Regions from separate parts of the Ensifer sp. Root423 genome, predicted to be linked through region 2. Evidence: predicted binding sites of a transcription regulator. Region 2 holds the regulator's gene; the other holds the start of a gene.
The links. Region 2 encodes PhoB, which activates phosphate uptake and scavenging genes when phosphate is short. Its sites were predicted from a motif close to TGTCATNNANCTGTCAT; they were not measured.
Positions count from the first base shown of each region.

Region 1 (3,409 bases), on a different contig from region 2:
CCTATGAGGTACGCCCGGAAATCCACGTCGCCCCCGACCGGACGATGCGTCTCAACTATCAGCGCAATTCGCCGCTCGGGCCCAATCCCAATCCGGATTGGGTGGAGCTCGACAGGCAGACGGTGACGCGCCAGGTCGAGATACCGGCCTCCACCGCGCAGGCGGTCAAGCCGAAGGCAAGCTCGTCGTTCAGCTTCATGGCGCCCGGCTCCGCGCTCGGTGGCACAGCCGCCGCCGAAACGCAGAACCGTGTCGAAACCCGGACGGAAGACGTGCTGACGCGCGTCGTCGTAACCTACGACCGCTCGACCAGGATCGAGATCGCCGATGGTCTGGTGAAGGCTACCCACGGCGGCGACACGTTTGTGATGACCGTCGACGGCGCCGACACGGTGAGGCCGCAGGGCCAACTGCCCGCCTGGGCGACACAGAAGCGGCCAGGCGAAAAGATCGTGCTTGCCTTTGGCGCCACCGGGTGGGCCGAAGTGGAAGGCGACGAGGTTTCCGTCCGCAACCGCTTCTTCGGTTGGGCGAACTTCCTGTTCGACACCAACTCGCCCTTCTTCGGCAAAAGCTATGGCGAGGTCGTCGCGCTCATCACATCCGGCGAACAGATCGACCCGACGCGTTCGAACCTTTCGCTCGCCTGGAACAACATCCTCTATAACGCCGAATGGCAGCATCTGGACGTCTGGACGAAGCTGTTGCAGACGGTTGTCATGGCTTTCGTCGGCACGCTCTTTGCGTCGCTGATCGCCTTCCCGCTCTGCTTCCTTGCCGCCAGAAACATCACGCCGAGCTTCCTGACCAACCAGGTGGTCAAGCGCTTCTTCGACTTCCTGCGGTCGGTGGACATGTTCATCTGGGCACTGTTCTTCACCCGCGCCTTCGGCCCCGGACCGCTTGCCGGCATCTCCGCGATCTTCTTCACCGACACCGGTACGCTCGGCAAACTCTATTCCGAGGCGCTGGAAAACATCGATGACAAGCAGCGCGAGGGCGTGAAGTCGGTCGGAGCGACGCCGCTTGCCGTGCAGCGCTTCGGCGTGCTTCCGCAGGTGCTGCCGGTTTTTGCCAGCCAGGCGCTCTACTTCTGGGAATCGAACACTCGCTCGGCGACGATCATCGGCGCCGTCGGCGCCGGCGGTATCGGCCTCAAACTCTGGGAAGCGATGCGTACCAATTCCGATTGGGAAAATGTCGCCTATATGGTGCTTCTGATCTTGCTGGTTGTCTTTATTTTCGACAGCATCTCGAACGCGTGCCGTTCGCGCCTGATGGGCAGCAAGGCACATTGACGACAGCCAAGCATTTGCGTGTCCGCCATCATGATGTTGTCATGGAAATCGGCTAGCTGCGCATCGCATCCCGCAAACAATCGACCCGCCGCCCTGGCGGGCCGGTCGCTACAAGAAAGTGAAGACCGTGCGTTATGCCATCTATTTCGCGCCGCCGGCGGACGACCGGCTGTCGCAGGTCGCGTCCCGTTGGCTGGGGCGCGACGCCTTTACCGGTGAGGACCTCACGCTTCCGACGATCGCCGGGATTGACGAAGAGACGCAACGCACATTGACGGCTGACCCGCGGCGCTACGGTTTCCACGGTACGCTGAAGGCTCCCTTCGAGCTTGCCGAAGGCCGGGACGAAGACGAGCTCCTAAGTATTTTCGAGTGCTTTGCCGCCGACCTCGACCCGTTCGAGATCCCCGAAATCGTGCTGCACCAGTTGGGCCCGTTCTTCGCACTCGTGCCGTCCGCGCCTTGCGTCGACCTGCTGGATTTGGCCGAAGACGCCGTTCACCGCTTCGACCCGTTCCGCGCGCCGCTGTCGGACGCCGACTTTGCCCGCCGCAAGCCAAACAGCCTGCCTGAGCGCCAGAGGCGCTACCTCAAAGAATGGGGCTATCCCTATGTTTTCGAAGAGTTCCAGTTCCACCTGACCTTGACTGGCCCGGTGCCCACGGAAACCAGCGGCGTGATGCGTACCGCGCTCGAAACCACCTTTGCCGAGCATATCGGCAAGCCACTTCACGTCACGTCAGTCGCGCTCTTCGTCGAACCGGAGCGCGGCGCACCCTTTACTGTCCGCTCCCTGCTGCCGCTCGGCAGCGACACCCAACGAAAGATCGCATGAGATGAGCAAAGAACAGGTTTTGACCAACGCCCGCATCGTCCTCGAGGATAGTATCCTCGACGGTTCGGTGCTGATCCGCGACGGCAAGATTGCCGACATTTCCGAGGGCACGGTTGCCAGCGGCGAGGACTTTGAAGGCGACTATCTGATCCCCGGCCTCATCGAGTTGCACACCGACCACCTCGAAGCCCACTACTCGCCGCGCCCGGGCGTGCGCTGGCTGAAGATCGCGGCAATCCAGGCCCATGACGCACAGGTGGTCACCTCCGGCATCACCACGGTCTTCGACTGCCTGCGTCTCGGCTCCGACGAGGATGGCGGCTTCCAGAAGGGCGAGATGCGCAGCATGGCCGACGCGCTGGCCCAGGCCAAGGAAGAGGGTCGCCTTCGCGCCGATCACCTGATCCACCTGCGCTGCGAAGTTTCAACGTCCGACGTGCTCGATCACTACGAGGACTTCCAGAACGATCCGCAGGTCAAGCTCGTCTCGCTGATGGACCATGCGCCGGGCCAGCGCCAGTTCCAGACGATGGACCAGTACACGCTCTACTACAAAGCCAAGCGCGGCTTCTCGGACGAAGAATTCGCGCGCTTCGTCGAGCGGCAGCAGGCGTTGTCGGCCAAGTATGCCGGTCCGCACCGCACCGCGCTCGCCGAGGCCTGTGCGGCCCGCGGCATCACGATCGCCAGCCATGACGACGCGACCGTCGACCACGTCGAGGAATCGATCGGCTTCGGCATCAAGCTTGCGGAGTTCCCGACGAGCTTCGAGGCCGCCGAGGCGTCGCACCGCGCGGGCCTCAGCGTTCTGATGGGCGCGCCGAACATCGTGCGCGGCAAGTCGCACTCCGGCAACATCGCCGCCCGCGATCTCGCCGAGCGCGGCGTGCTCGACGTGCTGTCGTCGGACTATGTGCCCTTCAGTCTGATCCACGCCCCCTTCGTGCTCTCCGACGAACTCGACGCCGTCGACCTGCCAAAGGCAATCGCCATGGTGACGTCGACGCCGGCGCGTACCGTCGGTCTCGATGACCGCGGCCGCATCGGCGTCGGCCTTCGCGCCGATATCGCTCGCGTCCATCGCAAGGAAGGCATCCCGGTCGTGCGCTCCGTCTGGCGCGAAGGACGGCGTGTCGCATGAGCGCGAACAACCAGGGCGGCGCGCTTGTCGTCGTTGTTGGACCGAGCGGCGCCGGCAAGGACAGCGTCATGGGCTTTGCCGCCCGGCATTTCGCGGATTGTCACGACGTGCATTTCGTCCGCCGCGTCATTACCC
Region 1 is NZ_LMEG01000023.1:243,661-247,069, reverse strand. It holds gene phnE (phosphonate ABC transporter, permease protein PhnE) at 1-1,298, shown strand, start outside; gene ASD01_RS20595 (DUF1045 domain-containing protein) at 1,426-2,133, shown strand; gene ASD01_RS20590 (alpha-D-ribose 1-methylphosphonate 5-triphosphate diphosphatase) at 2,135-3,274, shown strand; gene phnN (phosphonate metabolism protein/1,5-bisphosphokinase (PRPP-forming) PhnN) at 3,271-3,409, shown strand, end outside.
Region 1: a site for PhoB is predicted at 1,325-1,341, ahead of ASD01_RS20595 (DUF1045 domain-containing protein). Genes of this name have one in related genera too.

Region 2 (3,409 bases):
GATGACGTGGAACTTCTCCGGGTGGCCCTTGGAGAAGTGGTAACGCCGTGCCGTCTTGATGGCGCATTCCAGCGCTTCCGCGCCCGAATTGGTGAAGAAGACCTTGTCGGCAAAGGTCACCGCCGTCAGCCGGCGGCCGAGGCTTTCCTGGCCCGCAATTTCATAAAGGTTGGACAGGTGCCAGACCTTGTCGGCCTGCGCCTTCAGCGCTTCGACCAGGTGCGGGTGCGCGTGGCCGAGCGAGTTCACGGCAACGCCGGCACCGAAATCGAGATAACGCGTGCCGTCTTCGGCGATCAGCCAGGCGCCCTCTCCTCGCTCGAAACGCAACGGCGCGCGCATGTAGGTATCATAAAGCGGCGTGGTTGCAGTCATGCGAGGCTCTCCTTCACTCCAGATCGACATCGATCCCGCGCCTCACGCGGGCCGATAAAAATCAAAAATGCCGCCTTTCGGCGGCGCAGGCACTATTCCCATTTCGCGCTGCAATGTCAACAAAACCAAGCCTTGCAGCGCAACATCAAGGGTCGATTCCTGGCAGCAGAAAAATCGTCCGGGAGGGCTTGCAAAAATGCAACGCTGGCCGAGCAAGTTGGGGAAAACTACGAAATCGATTCGGCCTGATTCCCGGGACTCTTGCCACAGAGTCCAGCGGTCAGTACGTTAACATTCAATTACTAGACGCATGCGGCGGACCTAGTCACCAAAAGAGTTATCGCGTTTGCAACCCCGGGGTTTAGCCGGGGTGCGGTGAGGGATTCTGCCATCCCCAACGCTGAGAACGGAGAGTGCAGAAATGAACTGGACTGACGAGCGGGTGGAGAAACTGAAGAAGCTTTGGTCCGAGGGCCTGAGCGCAAGCCAGATCGCGGCACAGCTCGGCGGCGTCAGCCGTAACGCTGTCATCGGCAAGGTTCACCGCCTGAGCCTGCCAGGTCGCGCCAAGGCCGGCGGCAGCACCACGACGGCAGCCCGTCCGAAGCGCCCGACTTCGGCACCGCGCGCACCGAACTACGCTTCGCGCGTTTCGACCCGCCCGGTTGCACGCGCGGCCGGCGCTGTCGTTCTCAAGGAAGAAATCGAAGTCGATCTCGTTGCCGAGCAGGATTTCAGCACCCGCACCGACGTTGTCGTGCCGATGTCGCGCCGCCTCGAGCTGACCCAGCTCACCGAGCGCACCTGCAAGTGGCCGATCGGCGACCCGCTGAAGGAAGAGTTTCACTTCTGCGGCAACGATTCCCCGGAAGCCTCGCCTTACTGCACCTTCCATGCTCGGCTGGCCTACCAGCCGTCGGGGGAGCGCCGCAGGGCTCGCTAAGAAGCTGGACCGCATTGATAAAGGAAGGGGCCGATCGGCCCCTTTTTTTGTTGGCGACTTTCAGACCGCTCAGCTTTCGAGCGAATAGCCGGCGCCGCGAACGGTGCGGATGACGTCGGGCATGTTCGAGAAGTTCAGAGCCTTGCGCAGACGACCGACATGCACGTCGACGGTGCGCTCGTCGACATAGATGTCATGCCCCCAGACGCCATCCAGAAGCTGCGAGCGAGAGAAGACGCGGCCCGGCGAGGACATGAGGAACTCCAGAAGACGGAACTCGGTCGGGCCGAGGCGCACTTCGCGGCTGCGGCGATGAACGCGGTGGGTCTCGCGGTCGAGTTCGATGTCGCCGCAGCGAAGCAGCGTCGAGAGCACCTCGGGCTTTGCCCGGCGCAGCATCGCCTTGACGCGCGCCATCAGCTCCGGCGTCGAGAAGGGCTTGACCACGTAGTCGTCGGCACCCGTCGCCAGACCCCGGACGCGCTCGCTTTCCTCGCCTCGCGCCGTCAGCATGATGATCGGCAGACGTTCGGTCTCCGGACGCTGGCGCAGCCGACGGCAAAGTTCAATGCCGGAAACACCGGGCAGCATCCAGTCGAGGATAAGCAGGTCGGGCAGCCGCTCCTGAAGCCGGATCTCCGCCTCGTCGCCCCGCAGGATCGTATCGACGTCGAAGCCCTCGGCTTCCAGATTGTAACGCAGCAGAACGCTCAGCGCCTCTTCGTCTTCGACTACGGCGATTTTTGGCAACATCAGGTAACGTCTCCTTACCGCGGGCGGCCTTTGGGCTCATCGGCCCGGCCGGCGCTCAGACACTCTAAATCTGGAGCACATCCGCCGTTTTCAAAGGCGGGGCGAAAACCGCATGCTTCAGATACAGGAATTCGGGGCCGCGACCGAAGCCGCGACCGGATCAGATTTCAAAGGGCATGCATGCTTACGGCGCGCTTGGCGCTCAGTCGTTGACCGAGCCCAGCGTCGACGTGGTGTCATCCTTCGGACGCTCGCCTTCCGGCTGAGCACCCGTCGCCATGTAATAGATCGTCTCAGCGATATTGGTCGCGTGGTCGCCGATGCGCTCGATGTTCTTGGCGCAGAACAGAAGATGCGTGCAGGGCGTGATGTTGCGCGGATCTTCCATCATGTAGGTCAAGAGCTCACGGAACAGCGAGGTGTAGATCGCGTCGATCTCTTCGTCACGCTCGCGGATGCTGTTGGCCTTTTCCGGCGAGCGCGAGGCGTAGACGTCGAGCACTTCCTTGAGCTGGACGAGAGCGAGCTCTGCCAGATGCTCGAGGCCACGGGCGAGCTTGCGCGGAATGCCGGAGCCGGCGACCGCGATCACGCGCTTGGCGGTGTTCTTGCCGAGGTCGCCGACGCGTTCCAGATCGGAGGCGATGCGGATCGACCCCATGATCTCACGCAGGTCGGCGGCGACCGGCTGACGCTTGGCGATCGTGACGATCGCCTTCTCACCGATCTGGCGCTCGGCGTCGTCGAGGACGGTGTCGTCCGAGATCACCTTCTGTGCGAGAGCCAGATCGGAGTTGACCAGCGCGCGAACGGACTCGGCGACCATCTGTTCGGCGAGGCCGCCCATCTCCGAGATGCGGCGCGTCAGGTACTTCAGTTCTTCGTCATAGGCGGACATGATATGCATGGACATGATCGTCGATCCTTACGGGCGCTTTGCAGTTACTGTTGCAGCCTTATGCGGCCTCAGCCGAAGCGGCCCATGATGTAATCCTGGGTGCGCTGGTCATCCGGATTGGTGAACATCTTGTCGGTGTCGTTCTCCTCGACGAGATTGCCGAGGTGGAACATGGCGGTGCGCTGCGAAACGCGGGCGGCCTGCTGCATCGAGTGGGTCACGATGACGATCGTGAAGTTCGTGCGCAGCTCGTGGATCAGTTCCTCGACCTTGGCCGTCGCGATCGGATCGAGAGCCGAGCACGGCTCGTCCATGAGGATGACTTCCGGGCTCACGGCGACGGCACGCGCGATGCAGAGACGCTGCTGCTGACCACCGGAAAGGCCGGTGCCGGGCTCCTGCAGACGATCCTTTACCTCGTTCCACAGACCGGCCTTCTG
Region 2 is NZ_LMEG01000012.1:204,178-207,586, reverse strand. It holds gene ASD01_RS13630 (aspartate aminotransferase family protein) at 1-375, opposite strand, end outside; gene ASD01_RS13625 (GcrA family cell cycle regulator) at 797-1,318, shown strand; gene phoB (phosphate regulon transcriptional regulator PhoB) at 1,388-2,071, opposite strand; gene phoU (phosphate signaling complex protein PhoU) at 2,274-2,987, opposite strand; gene pstB (phosphate ABC transporter ATP-binding protein PstB) at 3,038-3,409, opposite strand, start outside.